DNA from 3 places in the Bacillus sp. Brlt_9 genome. Region 2 is predicted to be linked to each of the others. Evidence: predicted binding sites of a transcription regulator. Region 2 holds the regulator's gene; each other region holds the start of a gene.
What was found. Region 2 encodes LexA, which represses DNA repair genes until DNA is damaged. Its sites were predicted from a motif close to CGAACATATGTTCG; they were not measured.

Region 1: a site for LexA is predicted at 1,839-1,852, ahead of addB (helicase-exonuclease AddAB subunit AddB). Genes of this name have one in related genera too.
Region 3: a site for LexA is predicted at 2,139-2,152, ahead of ruvA (Holliday junction DNA helicase RuvA). Genes of this name have one in related genera too.

Annotation. Positions count from the first base shown of each region.
Region 1 is NZ_JAYJLO010000001.1:21,065-27,512, reverse strand. Features, by position in the region: gene addB (helicase-exonuclease AddAB subunit AddB) at 1-1,813, opposite strand, end outside; gene lepB (signal peptidase I) at 1,930-2,493, opposite strand; gene VF726_RS00130 (TVP38/TMEM64 family protein) at 2,550-3,143, opposite strand; gene VF726_RS00125 (competence protein ComK) at 3,478-4,059, opposite strand; gene VF726_RS00120 (hypothetical protein) at 4,345-4,530, shown strand; gene cspA (RNA chaperone/antiterminator CspA) at 4,650-4,853, opposite strand; gene VF726_RS00110 (phosphotransferase) at 5,230-6,021, shown strand; gene aceA (isocitrate lyase) at 6,185-6,448, opposite strand, start outside.
Region 2 is NZ_JAYJLO010000004.1:656,703-663,150, reverse strand. Features, by position in the region: gene glnA (type I glutamate--ammonia ligase) at 1-788, shown strand, start outside; gene VF726_RS19860 (PadR family transcriptional regulator) at 1,088-1,411, shown strand; gene VF726_RS19855 (DUF1700 domain-containing protein) at 1,404-1,946, shown strand; gene VF726_RS19850 (DUF4097 family beta strand repeat-containing protein) at 1,947-2,753, shown strand; gene lexA (transcriptional repressor LexA) at 2,841-3,461, opposite strand; gene VF726_RS19840 (YneB family resolvase-like protein) at 3,603-4,259, shown strand; gene VF726_RS19835 (DUF896 domain-containing protein) at 4,305-4,544, shown strand; gene VF726_RS19830 (bifunctional metallophosphatase/5'-nucleotidase) at 4,584-6,167, opposite strand; gene VF726_RS19825 (phosphate/phosphite/phosphonate ABC transporter substrate-binding protein) at 6,351-6,448, shown strand, end outside.
Region 3 is NZ_JAYJLO010000002.1:435,858-442,305, reverse strand. Features, by position in the region: gene queA (tRNA preQ1(34) S-adenosylmethionine ribosyltransferase-isomerase QueA) at 1-227, opposite strand, end outside; gene VF726_RS08505 (DUF2905 domain-containing protein) at 247-447, opposite strand; gene ruvB (Holliday junction branch migration DNA helicase RuvB) at 444-1,445, opposite strand; gene ruvA (Holliday junction DNA helicase RuvA) at 1,451-2,068, opposite strand; gene VF726_RS08490 (iron-hydroxamate ABC transporter substrate-binding protein) at 2,257-3,201, shown strand; gene VF726_RS08485 (BofC C-terminal domain-containing protein) at 3,212-3,742, opposite strand; gene VF726_RS08480 (branched-chain amino acid ABC transporter substrate-binding protein) at 4,184-4,618, shown strand; gene VF726_RS08475 (YhcN/YlaJ family sporulation lipoprotein) at 4,651-5,298, opposite strand.

The DNA.
Region 1 (6,448 bases), on a different contig from region 2:
TTGCTTTCACATTTGATAATCTTGAACGATCAATATTCGCAATTAACACTTGGTCTAATGACGGCGGAATGTTGGCGAATTGAAGCGCCTCAAGACCTGTAGACATAACGTCTGTGAACATAGAAAGTGACATTTTTTCTTCGCCAAGCATCTCTACGAACGTATCAAGAAGACTCATTACTTCTTCCCATACTTGTTCATGATCTGTCGCAAATAAGAAATCTCCACTCTCTTCTGCACGAATACGTAATGCTTCTAGTTTTTTCGGAACGTCAAGCTCTTCTAAAAATAAGTAAACAGCTTCGCACATTTGCATAACTGTTCCCGCACGCTTCAGTCTTTTTTGCATACGAATAACTGGCGTTCTTACAACGTCACGCAATCGATTTATTTTCTCTTCCATTTCACGTTCACTGTCTGTAATCATCCCGTCCGTATCGTCAAGAGAACGATAGCGGCGATACATCCACGGATCTTCAGAAGTCCATCTCTTCCCTTGTACACCGTACGCTAAACAGTAGTTTTCAAACTCATCCATCTCTTCACGCATCGTTTCTTTTCTTACGTCTAATGGATATAAAAGCTCTGTTTTCACGCAGCGAAACACTGCATCATAACGCCAATTCCCGCTAATAATCTCGAGTGCAGAACGAATACATTCTACTAGCGGATGATGTGACATCGGGCGTTTTTCATCGATGAAATGCGGGATATTATAATCTGTAAATAGCGTTCGCATTACATCGTAATAACTTTCCCCGTTACGAAGAAGAACCGCGATATCTCGGTAACGATAGTCTTCATCTGCCACAAGTCTACGAATTTCACGCGCAACGCCTTCTACTTCAGCTCGTAAATTCGCTGCTGTACGAATCGTTACACTTGTTTCTCCGTGAAACTTTTCATTTGGACGAGCTTCGTAATGCGTTTCTAAATGCGCTAATGATTGCGAATGAAAACGCGGTTGTTCCATAAGTGGAATCGTTTTTTCAATTTCTATCTTCTCTTCACGTGCTACTTGTTTTATTTTTTCATACGTTAACGTCGTTTCATAAAATAAATCTAGTTCATTTACTGGCTGCGCTAACGTTTTTTCATCTAGTGTTAACGTAATTGTAACTCTCGCGCCGCAAATCATAAGCTGTCTTACAATTTCTAGCTCTTGCGGTGAAAACGAATGGAAGCCATCTATATAAATTTCAGCTCCCTTTACATATTCAGACTGTGGAAGCTTTTCGACTAGTAATTGCAAATAGTCTTCTGAATCTAAATACTTTCCGATTAAAGCACGTTCAAAATCATCATATAGTAGTTGTAAATCATACACTTTATTCGCTAATAGCTTTTGCTCGGCACTGCTACTATGTGCATCTAATTGTTGCCACATTTCATATACGTTAGATGGCGTCACATTGTAACGTTTAAACTCCGCAATCATACTACCAAGATGTTCAAAAAAACCGTTTTGCTCCGCTGCTTTTTGGAACACTGATAATCCATCTTTACGAGACTCTACAATTTTACGAAGTAACATATGTACGCCCGCTTCATCAATGTGAAGGCGACTCGCTCCGCCAACTTCTTGCAGTACCTTCCACGCTAATCGTGAAAAACTAAAAACTTGTGCCCGAATAGAACCTCTAACATCCTCACTACCAATTAACGCCTGCTGCGTTTGGAATGTCATCTGTTCTGGCACAAGATATAATATTGTTTCCCCTCTTGGACGTTGCTTTAACTCTTCTTGCACTTCGTGTAAACAAAGTGTACTTTTTCCACTTCCCGCTCTACCAATCACAAATCGAAGTGACATGTAACCCCACCTTTCACTTACATAACGAACGTTAGTTTGCTACTATAATTGTATTATAGGACACGAAAAAAGACAAACGGAGTAGTTTGTCTTTTTCTATACTTCTACCTATTATATCAACCTTTTGAAAAATTCGTTTGCACCTCTTGAATTGGCCAATATCGTAAATCAACTTTACCGACAACTGTATCAGCTTTTACAAATCCAAAGTGTCTACTATCCCAGCTCCCCAGGCGGTTATCGCCCACTACAAAAATATATCCAGGTGGCACCGATTTTTCTTTCGTTAACTCTTCTAGTTTAAAATCACCTGTTAGTTGTCGTCCATTTATCTCTTTCTTATACGTTTCTAAATAAGGTTCATCCACGAATTGTCCGTTTATATATAATTTATCATGCTTATATTCAATTTGATCTCCGGGTAAACCGATAATTCGTTTTACGTAGTCCTCTTTTTTATTCGCATGAAACACAACAACATCAAACCTGTTCAAGTCCCCCACTTGATAACTCACCTTATTTACAACGAGCATATTGCCATCTTGCAATGTCGGCATCATTGACTTCCCCTCTACAACGTACGTCGAAAAGAAAAACGTTCGAAAAAATACAGCTAATAATACACCAATTAAAATTGTTCGTATCCACTCTATGCCTTCTTTTTTCAAAGTTTTCTTCATTCGCTTCTCCCCTTATCCTTTAATAATGAAGCCTGCAATTGCAAAGAAGACTATTCTTAATGTAGTTCTAACTTTACTTCAATTTTCTTACCGACATACCATAAAATAAAAATACCAATTGCTACAATAACTGATTTCACCGGATTATGAATAAATGACATTAAATCATGGCCGATATACGTTAAAATAAAAATCATCACAAGCTTTCCGAACGCAAGCGCAAGGCCAAACTGTTTTACACTAATGCGTGATAGACCCGCGACAACATTTATAAGCGCAGACGGTGTAAACGGAAAACAAAATATGACGAAAATCGGCGCGAAACCTTTTCTTTCAATCCATCCCATAGCCTTTCGCACTCTCTCATGCTTATTTACAAAAGAAAAAAAACGACTTCGGCCAAAATGGCGGATAATGAAAAAGACAAGTAAGGCACCCATTACTGATCCAAGCCAAGAATAAAGAAAGCCGAGCCAAAATCCAAATGCAACAGCATTCGCCAATACAAATACGATGAGTGGCAATGCCGGTATCAACGCTTCTATCATCGGTAAACCAATACCAAGCAGTGGTCCGAAAGCTTTATAACTTTCAACAATATGATCCATATTTTCTGGTGAAAAATACTCTTTGATTGTCTGAAAATCCATTCTACACTTTACCCCTTTACTCTAAGTACTACCTCTACTGTATCATTGCCTATATGAAAGAGGAAATGGTAGATACGACATATGGAGATGTAATTATTAAGTTTCCATATCTTTCATGAGAATTCCTTCATTATTATGCTATGATAATCTATCAATATTCGACAGGATATGAAGTTAATTTAGACAACGTACCCAGATTATCAATCAATGGTTATTATAAAAAAGAAGAAAATACAGAAATTTATATTTTGAATTTTTAGAATTTTTTACGAAGCTTACAGCGTGATGGTATATAATAAAATCAAAAAGGATGAGTTCCCCCATCCTTTTCCTCTCAAACATCCTCTTCTTTAACAAAATACACTTTCTCATAAGCTGGTCTTAATGTCGATTCATCCCTTTGATCAATCTCTTTAAAACAAGGGTTCCCTTGTTTTTTTCTACGATCTTCATATTCAGTACGCAATTTTGCTGTACGATTTTGTTGATTTTCAAAACTACTTTTTGATATTTCTAATTTCACAGCAAAGCCATTTATAAATCTAACAATGACATTTCCATCTTTTAACTCTTTATTACTTTCAATATAAAAATGAGATAACCAAGCGCACTCTTTTCTAGAGTATGAATAAGTAGGAAAAAAATAAAGTTGATCTGTCGGACTAATCGCAATCGGTGCTTTATGTGTAATATGAGTTAATTCTTTCGTTCCTTCTTTTCTACCTAAGAAACTAGAGCCATGCTTGCGGCAACTTCTCTCTATAATATCTAGAGGCTTTTGAAATACGAAAAAAGAATCTTCCATCTCAACAACTCGTGTAACAATTTTCTTCTCACTTAGAATAACTGGAAGTAAGGCCATTGTATTTTTATTTACCACATAGTTTTCGACATAGCGTTCTACTTTACTTTCCATATTCTACTGTCTCTCCTTTTTCCATTTATATTAGCAGCTGCATATATAATTTTAGCATCTATGAAAAGGAAACGGTTTACAAATTCCGCTTTTTTACAATACTTTATCATTTGTCAAATATCTTTTAAATTATAAAATAAACATATAATAATTATAAGATAAAAGACCTATACAAAATGTATTTATACTACCTATAAATATTTACAACTACTTCCTCATTTTGCATCATTACGACAATTAACTTTGCTATAATTAAAATAAAAATCCAATATATGGAGGTCCACTATGGAAGAAAAAGAAATGCAACCAACGATTCAAATGAAAAATAGTAGCATTGTAATCGTAAAAAACTCAGCTAGCATTATATTCGGACTATTTTTCATTCTACTATTCTTCGCAAAGCCTCTTCGTAAATCGAAATGCTCTGAATGTAAGAAACGGGAGAAGAAACAAGTTGAAAAAGAAGAGTAAAAGGCCTTCCAATTTCGGAAAGCCTTTTACTCTTCTTCATTTTGTATACTTTTCCATCGTATATTACAACAAAAAAAGGATGGCAGCTGCCATCCTTTTTTTCATAATAAACTATAAAATTATAGTTTGATTACGTTTTTAGCTTGAGGTCCACGGTTACCTTCTTCGATTTCGAAGCTAACTTTTTGACCTTCTTCTAAAGATTTGAAACCTTCAGTTTCGATTGCAGAGAAATGTACGAATACATCGTTTTCGCCTGGAACTTCGATGAAACCGAAGCCTTTTTCGTTGTTAAACCATTTTACTTGTCCTGTTACTGCCATGATTATTTCCTCCTAAGAAAATACAAATTTTTAATTTTTTAGTCTTCCTGTCTAAAAAAAGAATCCACACATTATCAAATACGAAACATAAACTAGTTCTCACATACTTTTTCTCGTTCGTTTTCAGCACTTGATAACATATGGATTGCTTAATTTAACTATTCAACTGGGACTATCATAGCACATTAAAATAAAATGTACAATCTTTTTTGAAAATAACTGACAAATTAAATTGATTGTACATTCGTAAATATTCGATTTTAATACGTGCAGGATTCACTATAAAATGAACACACACATCATTTGAATGCGTTCACATCCCTTATTCTGAGGTGTTACAATATAATCACGAGTTCGCACTAATGGAGGGAATTATATGTCAAACTACACAAACGAAGAAAAGCTTACTGGGGGAAATGTATCAAATGTATATCGTTCTGAAAATACTGTTCGGCGAGAATCAAAGCCTGGCAGTGCAAAAATTCATACATTATTACAACACCTAGAAAACAAAGGCTTTCATCACGCTCCAAAGTTTTTAGGGGTAGATGAAAAAGATAGAGAGATTTTATCCTTTATTGAAGGAGAAGCTGGGAATTATCCGTTAAAAGAATATATGCGGTCTAATGGTGTTTTAAAAGAAATAGCGAAGATGCTTCGCCTTTATCATGATGCGGTAAGTGATTTTCCGTTATTAAATGAATGGAAACCGATGGATCGTACTCCAAATGATATTGAGGTTGTATGCCATAACGATTTTGCCATATATAATATTATTTTTCATGACGAAAAACCAGTAGGTATTATTGATTTCGATGTTGCTGCTCCTGGCCCAAGAATTTGGGATATCGCTTATACGCTTTATACTTGTGTTCCTTTAAGCAGAATGCATTATACAGAATCAGGTGAGGCAGTTCATTATGAACCTGCACAACATGCTGATCGTACGAAAGAAAGAGTGAAATTGTTTGTCCAGTCCTACGGGAAAAGTATGGACGAAGATTACATAGGTATGGTACTACTACGCCTAGAAGCTTTATGTACGTATATGAAAAGGAAGGCGCAAGAAGGCGACGTAAATTTCCAAAGAATGATTGATGAAGGACATTTAGAGCATTATGAGAAAGATATACAATTTATTCGCGATTATGGAGCTGAGTGGATTTAATCATATTGTCTTTTTTTGTCGAATCGTCGATATATTGAACAAATCGTTGATATATTTCAAGTTATGGTAGATATATCGAAAAAATCGTTGATATATTTTTATTTGCTCCTCGAATCGTTCAAAAAATAATAAGGGGCACCCTTCAAACAGGTGCCCCTTCCTTTTATTTCGTAAACTGCGCTTCTTCTGTAGATCCTTTTAGCGCTGTCGTTGATGAAGTACCACCTGTAATGACTTGCGCTACTTCATCAAAGTAACCTGTTCCTACTTCTCGTTGGTGACGAGTTGCAGAGTAGCCGTGTTTTTCTGCTGCGAATTCTGCTTGTTGTAGTTCAGAGTACGCTGCCATGCCGCGCTCTTTATAGCCGCGTGCTAATTCAAACATGCCGTAGTTTAATGAGTGGAATCCAGCTAGTGTTACGAACTG
Region 2 (6,448 bases):
TTGAAGCATCTCACCATGAGGTTGCTCCAGGGCAACACGAAATTGACTTTAAATATGCAAATGCAATTCGTTCATGTGATGACATTCAAACATTTAAACTTGTTGTAAAAACAATTGCTCGTAAACACGGTTTACACGCAACATTTATGCCGAAACCATTATACGGTGTGAACGGTTCAGGTATGCACTGTAACTTATCATTATTCAAAAATGGTGAGAACGTATTCTTCGATCAAAACGGTGACTTACAATTAAGTGATGATGCTCGTCATTTCATCGCAGGTATCTTAAAACACGCGCCAGCATTTACAGCGGTAGCAAACCCAACTGTAAACTCTTACAAGCGTTTAGTACCTGGATACGAAGCTCCTTGTTACGTAGCATGGTCTGCACAAAACCGTAGTCCATTAGTACGTATCCCTGCATCTCGTGGTATTAGTACACGCGTAGAAGTACGTAGTGTTGACCCAGCTGCAAACCCATATTTAGTAATGGCTACATTATTAGCAGCAGGTCTTGATGGAATTAAAAACAAATTAACTCCGCCAGCTGCAGTAGATCGTAACATCTATGTAATGACAAAAGAAGAGCGTGAAGAAGCAGGTATCGTTGATTTACCAGCAACATTAGCGCAAGCTTTAGTAACATTACAATCGAATGAAGTAGTATGCGGTGCACTAGGTGAGCATTTACTTGAGCACTTCATCGAAGCGAAAGAGATTGAGTGGGATATCTTTAGAACGCAAGTTCACCAATGGGAACGCGATCAATATATGTCTCTATACTAAGAGAGAGAAGCCTTGATACTACGGTATCAGGGCTTTTTTTATTTGTGGGCAAATGGTTTGTGAAATGAACTAGATGGGTGCCCGCAAAACAACCCGAAAAAAGTCATGTGGACTATTTAAAATGCGTGTTAGCTATGAATGAGAATGTGAAAGTTGAAGTATGGGTGTGGATGTATTTAATTCGAAAATTAAGTATTGAAAAATATAGTACCTTGCAATAAATAATACTAAGTGGTATATTATGGATATAACAGGTACCGTGTATTGAACAGTACTGAAGTGAGAAAGGGGGATTGACCTTGAACGTTCAGTTTAAAAAAGGCGTGTTAGAGCTGTGTGTGTTGGCACTTGTGAAACGTAAGGATTGTTACGGTTATGAACTTGTTCAGCAAATCTCAAATAAATTTTTAATATCGGAAGGGTCAGTGTATCCTTTATTACGTCGTTTAACGAAAGAAGGATATTTTCAAACATATTTGAAAGAATCTACGGAGGGGCCGCCTCGTAAATATTATCAACTAACGGAGCAAGGGGAAACGCAACTGAATTTGTTAGTAACAGAGTGGCGTGATTTTGCAAAAGGCGTACAAGAAATTATTGAAGGGGTGGAATGGGATGAGTAAAGAGCAGTTTCTTAAAGAATTATCAAATCATCTTAGAAAGTTACCGGAAGAAGAGAGGAAAGATATTTTATTTGATTATGAAGAGCATTTTCAGTTTGGGAAAGAAGAGGGGAAAACTGAATCGGAAATAATAAAGGGTCTTGGCTCGCCGAAAGTAATTGCGAAAGATTTACTTGCTTTGTATCGCTTTGATGAAATGAAAAAGGACCCATCTACTTCGAATATAACACGGGCTGTTATGGCAGCGATTGGACTTAGTTTGTTTAATTTCATTATTGTATTAGGCCCGTTAGTTGCAATTATCGCTTTTATATTCTCTTTTTGGGTCGGTGGGATTGCTAGTGTAGTGACACCATTTTTCGTTATTGTAAAAATATTTATGGGTACTTTTATATGGTTGGATTTATTCGTTAGTATAACGTTTGTTGGGATAGGTTTGTTGTTATGTATTGTTGCTTATTATAGTACGAAGTGGTTTAAAAGGTTATGTGTACGTTATGTAATATGGAACTTCAAAATGATAAAAGGGGAGTAGATGATGAAAAAAATATTGTTAGTAGCAATCACTTGTATCATTGTTGGAGTAATCGGGATTTCGCAAACATATGAAAAAGTAGTACAAAGTGCAGAAGAAGGAAACAGAGAAGATGTAATTAAAAACGAAACAATAAAAAATATAGAAGTGAAGTTAGATGCTGAGGATATTGTTGTTCAAAAATCTCCGGATTCTTCTTTTTATATTAAGCAAACAGGAGATGTACGTAAACAAGAGGTTCGTATTGCCGAAGATGGTGACACATTAAAAATTATTAGGGAAAGAGAAAAAGGTGATTCATTTGATTTTTCTTTTTACAATTTTAAGTTTCAAACACCTACAATGACTATACTTGTGCCTGAACGTTCTTACGAAGAGATAAAAGTAAATTCATCCGCTGGACAAATAGAAATAAGTGATGTGAAAAGTGATCATGTAAGTGTTGGGACACTCGCCGGAGAAGTAGATTTGAAACATGTCACAGCGAAAAGTGTGGAAGGATCTTCAAAAGCTGGTGAGGTAAACTTTAAAAAAGTAATAGGGAAAGTAACAGCGAAAACGGCTAGTGGAGAAGTGCATATTATGGATCATGATCCTAAATATGATGTAGAGGCAAGTTCAACCGCCGGGGATGTAGATATTACTTTATTAGAAAAACCACAAGATGCAGTTATAACTGGGAAAAGCTCTGCTGGTGAAGTAATGATTTTTAATGAAGAAAATAATAATATAACTATTGGCAATGGTAGTAAAAAGATTAGTGGTAAAACAGCTGCTGGCGATGTGACGATTGAAACTCGCTCGTAAGTAATAGAAAGTATGAAAATCTATCAAAATACAAAAAAGAAGATAATTACCGTATATAAATAAGGTAATTATCTTCTTTTATTATTATTAATGTAAATCACGATATACGCCAATTACTTTGCCGATAACTGACACTTGTTTTAAAATGATAGGCTCTAATGAAGAGTTTTCCGGTTGTAGACGGAAATGGTCTTTTTCCTTATAGAAACGTTTAACAGTTGCTTCGTTATCTTCTGTTAAAGCGACTACGATTTCACCATTATATGCAGACTGTTGTTGGCGAACAACAACTAAATCTCCATCTAAAATACCAGCTTCAATCATGCTATCTCCAGAAATACGTAACATAAACACTTGGTCTGCTCCAGCGACAATGCTAGCTGGAAGTGGGAAGTGGTCTTCTACACTTTCAACTGCTGTAATCGGTAATCCAGCAGTAACTTTTCCGACAATTGGAACTTGAATAACAGATTGTGTTTCTGCATCCATTCGATCGTCACCTAAAATTTCAATTGCTCGTGGTTTGGTTGGATCGCGTCGAATATATCCTTTTTCTTCTAGTCGTGATAAATGTCCGTGCACTGTAGAACTAGAAGCGAGGCCGACTGCTTGACCGATTTCACGTACGGAAGGTGGATATCCTTTTTCTTGTACTTTTAGCTTAATAAAGTCGAGAATGTCTTGCTGGCGTTTCGTTAACTTTTCCATGTTTTCTAACACCTCGTTTTCTTTCATTTTTCTTATTAATAAGTATAACATGCGAAAAAACATTCTACAAACATAAGTTCGAACAAACGGCGAATTTATGTTACACTGGAGGAAAATAATAGTGAGAAAGAGGGGTTCATAATGAATGCAATTATTTATGCGCGTGTGAGTACAACGAAAGAAGCGCAAGAAACGTCATTATTACGTCAAAAAGATGAATTATTGCATTTAGCTGAGCGCTATCAAATGAATGTTACTAAGGTGATTGAAGAGCAGGCGAGTGGCTATACAATTGAACGTAATGGCATATTAGAAGTGCTAGATACAATTCGAGATGAACAAATCGATGTGATACTCATACAAGATGAAACACGTCTTGGTAGAGGAAATGCAAAAATTGCATTAATGCATTGTTTACATAAAGAGGGAATAAAAGTATACACGCATACGCATAATGGAGAATTACAATTGTCGGATTCTGATTCGATGGTATTAGATATTATCGGTATTGTTGAAGAGTATCAAAGAAAGATTCATAACTTGAAAATTAAACGTGGTATGCAACGAGCCGTAGAAAAAGGCTATCGTCCAGAAAATAATTTAAAGAATCGTCATTTAAGTGTAGGACGAGAGAAGAAAGAAGTGCCAATTGAGGAAATTGTACGTTTGCGCAAGAGTGAACTTACTTTCGAAGAAATTGCAGCGACGCTTCGCGGCTTCGGGCATAACGTTTCAAAAGCAACGGTACATCGTAGATATGTAGAATATACAAAGCAATTGCTTGATAAAGAGGAGTAACTATTGTATGATAATAATCAGTTTTGATTAGAAGGGGGATTCGAGATGCTTAGTCACGAACTCGTTGAACGCATTAACTTCTTAGCGAAAAAAGCAAAAGCTGAAGGTTTAACTGAAGAAGAACAACGTGAGCGTCAATCGCTACGTGAACAATATTTAAAAGGATTTCGTCAAAATATGTTAAACGAACTTAAAGGAATTAAAGTCGTTAACGAACAAGGTACAGACGTTACGCCGGCGAAATTAAAAGCTTTAAAAAAGCAAGATAATGCAAAATTAAACTAAAAGATGGGCAAAGCCCATCTTTTTTATTTATTACATTCGTTAGTTAATAACTTTCCAATTGTTATTAACTGTTGCCTCTATCTTTTTATGTTTCAAAATATAATTAGCAATCAGTTCAGACATATCTGTTGGTATGTCTTTTATTACGGGCTTATTTTGGAACATAAAGAAGTTTCCTCCGCCGCTAGCGCGATAATTATTCATAACGACGTCATATTCTTCATCCATATTAAGAGGAATGCCTTTGCATTGTAAAGATTCTACTCTCTCGCCAATAGGTTTGGAAATGTTTAATACGTACGAAATCCCTTCCCACATATCGTAATTATAGTGTTGCGGCTTTGGTTCTATGAAGGTAGGGTTTACGATAATATCTCCATCTGCATGTAATGTGAAATAAGAAGCAGAGAGTTCAAGGGCATCTTTTATATCCGCTCCAGTTATTCTAATTACTTGTAATGTATTTGGATAAATATAATTAGAAACGATGTCACGCATTGTTACATGATTAGGGAATCCTGGAGATGTATTATGGAATAAGCTTGTACAAGAAATAGAAACATTAGCTATATCCATCTGTATCTTATTTATGAATTCAATAAAAGGATGGTCTTGCAAACGAGTTTGCATAGCGTCTGAAACTTGCATGTCTCCATAGATTAGTCCAATAGGTTGATCGAGCCAATTTTGTGTTTTCTCTTCATAATCGGCAACTAAGGAAAGAATATGTTGGTCCGCCGCAATTCCTTGCACAGGCAATAATTGTGAATAACTCTCTTTTTTTATCCATTTTTTATCTGTTTTTTTGAATGTTACTGTTATTTTTCCAATGGAGTGTCCATTGCATCCGGTCTGTAAAATTGTTACACCATTTATTACGGTTTCAGCGATTTCCCGGTGTTGGTGTCCTGTTAGTAAAATATCGATTCCTTCAATTTCATGGCACATTGCATATCCTTGGTTTTCACCTGTTAAAACTTCAGTCGGTACCCCGGTTTGTAGATCGCGTTCAAATCCTCCATGATACGCTACGACTAATAAATCTGGTTTCTCGTGTTCGTGAATGTAAGAAACCCACTTTTTTGTTGTTTCTAATGCATCTTCAAATTGTAAATCATGAATGTGATGGGGTTGTTCCCAATTAGGAATGTAATGTGTTGTTACCCCTAAAATAGCAATTTTTATATTTGATTCAATCTGTTTTATTATATATGGTTTCCCAAAATAAGGTTCTTTGCTGTTTTTATCTAAAATGTTTGCTGATAGATACGGGAAGTTCACAGTAGAAATAGCATTGTTTAATATGCCCATTCCATAATTAAATTCATGATTCCCAATCACTGCGGCATCATAACGTAAATAGTTCGCTAATAAGGACATTGGATTTTTCTTATCTTTTTCATATGTAGCGTAATAATAAGTGAAGGGTGTTCCTTGTATGAAGTCACCGTTATCAATTAAAAGGACGTTTCTATTTTGGGAACGTTCTTTTTTTATAAGAGTAGAAATTTTAGCTAAACCAATTTCAGCTTTGGAGTTATCTTGGTAGTGAATTGGATAAACAGTACCGTGTATATCACTTGTTAATAAGATGTTTAAAGTTACATTTTGATTTTGATTCAATATCATTCACCTTTTCTATCGTTATCTACTAATTAAGCATATCAAATATATGAAGAGAATTTTAATGAGAATGTATAGAATGTGTAAAGATTCTGTAAATAAACAATTATTAATAAAAATGTGTGATATATTTCTTCATGTTTACGGAAGGTAATTTATAACAATAAAAATGGAGGCTTTAATATGTTGAAAAAAGTTTTTGCAATGAGCACGACAGTTGTACTGGCGGCGGGATTATTAAGTGGCTGTGGAACGAAAGAATCTAGTGCAAGTAAAACTGA
Region 3 (6,448 bases), on a different contig from region 2:
CCTGTATCTTCTTTCACACCATGCAAACGAGCAGGCATTACTTTCGTTTCATTTAAAACTAAGCAATCCCCTTCATGTAAGTAAGAAAGAATGTCCGTAAAATGTTTATGCTCAATGTCACCTGTATCACGGTCTAACACCATTAATCTTGATGTTTCACGATCTTCTAATGGGACTTGTGCAATCAGTTCTTCTGGTAAATGAAAATCAAACAGATTAATATCCATAGCTATATCCACCTATTTCTTATTTAAATCGATTTATTATATACATAATAAAAGATAATACAATACTTAACACAATACATGTAATGATAGGAAAATAAAAGGTAACGTTTCCTTTTTTCACAAAAATATCGCCTGGAAGTCTTCCAATGAACTTCCAAGCTAATCCAACAACGATGAGCAAGATACCTGCTGTAATAAGCAACTTTGGCATCTCCGTCATACTTTTGGCATCTCCATTCCGAAATGCTCATATGCAAGTGGCGTTACGATTCGGCCCCTTGGCGTCCGTTGCAAAAAGCCAATTTGTAATAAATACGGCTCATACACATCTTCAATCGTATGAGATTCTTCTCCGATCGTTGCCGAAACCGTTTCTAACCCGACTGGGCCACCGCGGAATTTCTCAATAATACCAAGCAATAATTTATGATCGATATGATCTAGGCCTAATTTATCTACTTGCAGTAGCTCTAACGCCATTTGTGTAATTTCCATCGTAACTGTTCCGTTACCACGAACTTGTGCGAAATCACGTACACGTCGTAATAAACGATTCGCAATACGAGGTGTACCACGAGCACGTCTTGCAATTTCTAGTGCGGCTAACGAATCAATTTCAACTTCAAATACTTCTGCTGTACGTTCAACAATCTCAGAAAGCTGATCTACTGTGTAATATTCTAATCTTGAAAGTACACCGAAACGGTCACGAAGTGGTGCTGATAATGCCCCCGCACGTGTCGTTGCTCCAACTAATGTAAATGGCGGTAAATCTAAACGTACAGACCGTGCTGACGGTCCTTTTCCAATTACAATATCAAGGCAAAAATCTTCCATCGCAGGATATAGTACTTCTTCAATCGATCTATGCAAACGATGAATCTCATCAATAAATAATACATCCCCTGGCTGAAGCGCTGTTAATACGGCTGCTAAATCTCCTGGCCTTTCAATTGCTGGACCTGAAGTTGTTCTAACATTTACGCCCATTTCATTGGCAATAATATTGGCAAGCGTCGTTTTACCAAGTCCTGGTGGTCCATATAAAAGCACGTGATCTAACGTTTCTTCACGCATTTTCGCTGCTTCAATAAACACCTCTAAATTATGTTTCGCTTTATCTTGGCCAATATACTGACGGAGCGTCTGTGGCCGTAATGAATATTCTAAATCTGCATCTTCATATGCAGATTCCCCTGAAAGGAGACGTTCGTCCATTATACTCACCTCTTACCATTTAGTAAAAGACTAAGTGCCTTTTTAATATATTGATCCGTCGTTAATGATTCTTTTAATAACTCTGGTACAACGCGAGAAACTTCTCTTTCTGCGTATCCAAGTGCGCGCAGAGCTTCCAGCGCCTCATCAAGCTCAGCTGATGAACCTTTCTTCTCATCAAAACGTTCTGTGTCTGAGAATAAATCAACAAATGCATCTGGCACGACATCAGCTAATTTCCCTTTTAAATCTAAAATCATTTGGCGCGCTGTTTTCTTTCCAACGCCCGGGAATTTCACTAAAAACTTCTCATCTTCATGTTCAATCGCTTGAACGACCTGTCCTGTTTGACCAGAAGCTAAAATTGCAAGAGCGCCTTTTGGTCCAATACCAGACACACCTAACAACTTTGTAAATAATAAACGCTCTTCACGTGTTTTAAATCCGTAAAGCGCCATAATATCTTCTCTCACATAATGATATGTATAAACACGGATTTCTTGCTTACTTCTTTGAAATACATACGGATTCGGTGTGAAAATTTGATAACCAATTCCATTATGATCAATTACGACATATTCCGGTCCTACATACTCCACGTAACCTGTAACATATTCAAACAAAATACGATCTCTCCCTCTTAAATCATGTATTCCATTTTAACATATTTAATGATAGAAAAGCGAGACTACCCCAACAAATGTTCTCCATTTGAAACTTCTGTTATTTTCCATTGACAGAAAGCATGAACCACCTTAATATACAGAGGTCGATAATGATTATCAATACTAATTAAAGGGGTTACATCAGGATGAAACAGAAGCTATTTATTTTATGTACTATTATGCTAGTTGTTCTTTCTATCGTTGGCTGTTCTTCTCAAAAAGAAGAATCAAAAGCGAAAGAACAACCGAAAACAAAAGTTGTAAAACATGCTAAAGGGGAAGCGACAATTCCAGTAAATCCAAAGAGAATTGTTGACTTATCTGGATCAACGGAAGAATTATTACTTCTTGGACACAAACCTGTTGGTACAGCAAACACATATAAAGATAAAATCCAAAATCACTTAACAGAAAAATTAGATGGCGTAAAAGCAGTAGGTTGGTACTGGGCACCTAAAGTTGATTTAGAAGCTGTTACTGCTTTAAAACCAGACTTAATTATTTTAAATAATCGTCAATTAAAGATTTATGACCAATTAGAAAAGGTTGCACCGACAGTTGTTTTAGAAACAAACTTAGAAGACTGGCGCGGTAAGTTTAAAGAAGTAGGCAAACTATTTGACGAAGAAAAGAAAGCAGACAAATGGATTGCAGACTACGATAAAAAAGCAGACTCTTTATCTAAAAAAATTAAAGAAAAAACAAAAGATGAGAACTTTATGTTTGTCGCAGTTACACCACAAAACTTCCGCGTATACGGTAGCTTCGGATACGGTGACATCATCTTTAATGACTTAAAACTTCCAGCAACAAAAGGTACAGATTTAAAACAAACGATGGCGCAAGTATCGCTAGAAGGTCTTGTTGCATTCCAACCTGATCAAATGTTTATTGTAAACTTTGGCGGCGAAGCTGATAAAGTTTATGAAGACTACAAAAACAGTGCTGTTTGGAAAGACAATAAAGCTGTGAAAAACAATCATGTATATGAAGTATCCAATGAAATCTTCAATACGAAAGCTTTCAATCCAATCGGAAAAGATATGCTAATCGATGAAATCGCAAAACAAATTTTAGATAAAAACAAGTAAAAAAAGCAGCTCACCATGAGCTGCTTTTTTTCTTATTTTGCACAGCGTATTGTTTCATTTTTTCAATCGTCTTCACAAAACCTTCTTTTGATTTAATACGAATACCACGCTTCAATTTCGCACGATCGTAACTCTCAAGCTTTTTCATATCAATTTGAAAGAAGGAATGAATCGCATTATCACTTTTCGGTACACCTTTAAAAATTTGTAGTATCCCTTCCTCTGACACGCCAAAATAACCGCTCGTCTTTAATAACGGAGAAATATCATCAACTTTCTTTTGTAATACAATTTGTACATCATCACGATCAACAAGTTGCCATTCTTTATATTGCTGTAAAAACTTTTCTAAGTCTGCCACTTTTTCTGTAAATATTTCCTCACTTACTTCTCCATCAACATACATTCGCTCTAATAAAATTGTAACTTCCGGCTCTTTTTCTGTTACTTCTGGTACTGGACCTTCCGCCTTCACGTTCGTTTCATAAACGAAACAAAACATCATAACGAAAGCTTGCATCGCAATCAGTATCCATCTCATTTCCGTTCACCTCTTTTAGGCAAGATCAAACTTTCATTAGTAGTTTTTCCGGAAATGGAGGTTTTATCCATATAAACAACCACATTATAATTCTCTTGAAAATAAAAAATGCAGATAAAGTTTTATCTTTATCTGCATTAGCATTTGTTTTTATATAAAATGAAAGACGCCTGCAAAGCAGGCGTCTTGATGCGTTTACGGCGAGAGACCAGGCGACCACATTCGCGTGTTTAGCACTTAAGCATATCTCTCGTCTTACGTAAATTAGCTCATCGCTTTGCTAATATAACATTAATAACGTATAAGTGCAACATGTTTATAAAAATATTTTACTTCCTCTTTCATCCAAAAGAATTATACGTAAAATATAAATTGATAAATGCAATATATACGTTACAATTAATGTAACAACGAAATCATAATAAACAGGAGATGGATATTGTGAAAAAAATAAAGGATGAACGTCTCATTCTACAAACATTAAAAAACATACGCATCGCTTTTCTTTTTCAATCACTCGGTATAATTGGCATTTTAGGCTATATCGGATTCACTGAAGGAGCGGATCAAATTACAAAATCTCCATTATGGTTATTATTTATTCTTACGAGTATGGTACTTAGTTATTTACAGTTAAGCGTTTCTATCGATGTAGAAGAAAGCGAAAAGGAAATAAAATTAACTCCTTATTACAAAATTGTTTTACGTTCTCTTATTGTAGGAATCGTTATGGCTATTATTTATATTATTTTCAGTCCAGAAAGACCTATCTTTGAAGCTATTTTAACAGGTGGTATTCTCTTCTTATGCTTTTTAGGTTCTTATTCGGTTAGTTATTTTATTAAAAAACGTCGTTTACAAGACGACGATGAATAAAGAGGAAGGGCAGCCCTTCCTCTTTTATTTTACTATCGCATAGTACCTGTTAAACCGTAACGAATGTCTCGGAACATATTTGTTATGTCACGATTAAAATCGTTTGTAACTGTACCGTTACGTAGTCGTGTACTCATTGCGTCGACACGAGTAAACATGTCATTTCTTACAGAAACATAGACATTTCTGTTTCCAACTTCATTTACAACAGCTTGACGAACTTCATTTGCAAGCGCTGTTTCATTCGATACTGGATTACGTGGTTTCACTGCAATCGCCACATCGTTTCCATATACAACTGTAGACACACGGTCTACGTTATTCATACGTTTCACACGATTTGTAATTCTTTCTGCTGTTTTACCATCATTGTTAATGTATGAATTGTTCATTGTAATATTACGTGTTGGATGCGGATTAGCAATTTGGCCATTGTAATTTACATCACGGTAATAATTGTTATATCCTGTACCGTTACGACCATTTCTATATGTTACATAATCTGTATAACGATCGTTACGCGTTACATTATCACGATATTGGTGTGTATCATTATAAGATGTACGCTCGTAATTGTAGTTACGTCCATCCATTGCATTGTTATCTTTTGGTGTACCACATGCAGCTAATGCACTGGTAACTAACAAAGAAGCAGCAATCACTTTTACTTTCGTATTCAATACAAAAACCCCCTCTGTTAGAATGAGCTTCTCTTCTGAAAAGCTCCCTCTTATGATGAGTAACAGAGAAGGTTTTTACACTGTTAATATTTCACTGGGAATTTTCTAACATCCGATGTAAATCTTCCTGTTTCAAAACGACTCTACATACAAAAAAGGTGGGAATAATCCCACCTTTTTTTAAACTTCTTCTTCATCCTCTTCTTCTGAAACTGGCTCCCCAAATACATTTGGTGGATCTGGTTGGTAATACATCGTTCCTGGCTGTGGTGCATATGCCGATTGAGTTGGTTGATAATATAAAGGATTCGCGTATTGCGGCCCTCCAGGTTGCGGACTATATAGCCTACTCTCACCTCCACACCCACAATCTTCCTCCCCTTGCACGAGCGGCGGCATATTATTATCCATTGGCATCATATTTGGATTTGGCATAGACGTGTACTGCGGTCCAAATGGCGGTCCTTGCTGATACGGCATTTGATATGAATTTGGTGGTTGATTATACGGATTCGGCGGCATCATAGGTTGTTGGTATGGCATTTGATATGGCATCATATTCGGTGGTTGATTGTTATCCATGATCGGCATCATATTTGGCATTTGATTATTATCCATGATTGGCATCATATTTGGCATTTGATTGTTATCCATGATCGGCATCATATTTGGCATTTGATTGTTATCCATGATTGGCATGATGTTTGGCGGTTGATTGTTATCCATGATTGGCATGATGTTTGGCATTTGATTGTTATCCATGATTGGCATCATATTTAGCATTTGATTGTTATCCATGATTGGCATCATATTTAGCATTTGATTGTTATCCATGATTGGCATGATGTTTGGCGGTTGGTTATTGTCCATGATTGGCATGATGTTTGGTGGTTGGTTATTGTCCATGATTGGCATCATATTTGGTGGTTGGTTATTGTCCATGATTGGCATCATATTTGGTGGTTGGTTATTGTCCATGATTGGCATGATGTTTGGCGGTTGGTTATTGTCCATGATTGGCATCATATTTGGGACTTGAATATTTGGCGGTATAACTTGTGGAATCACTACATTTTCTTTCGATACATTTGGTGACACGATATTCCCTACATTTTCTTTCTTCACTTGCGGTGATACGATATTCCCTACA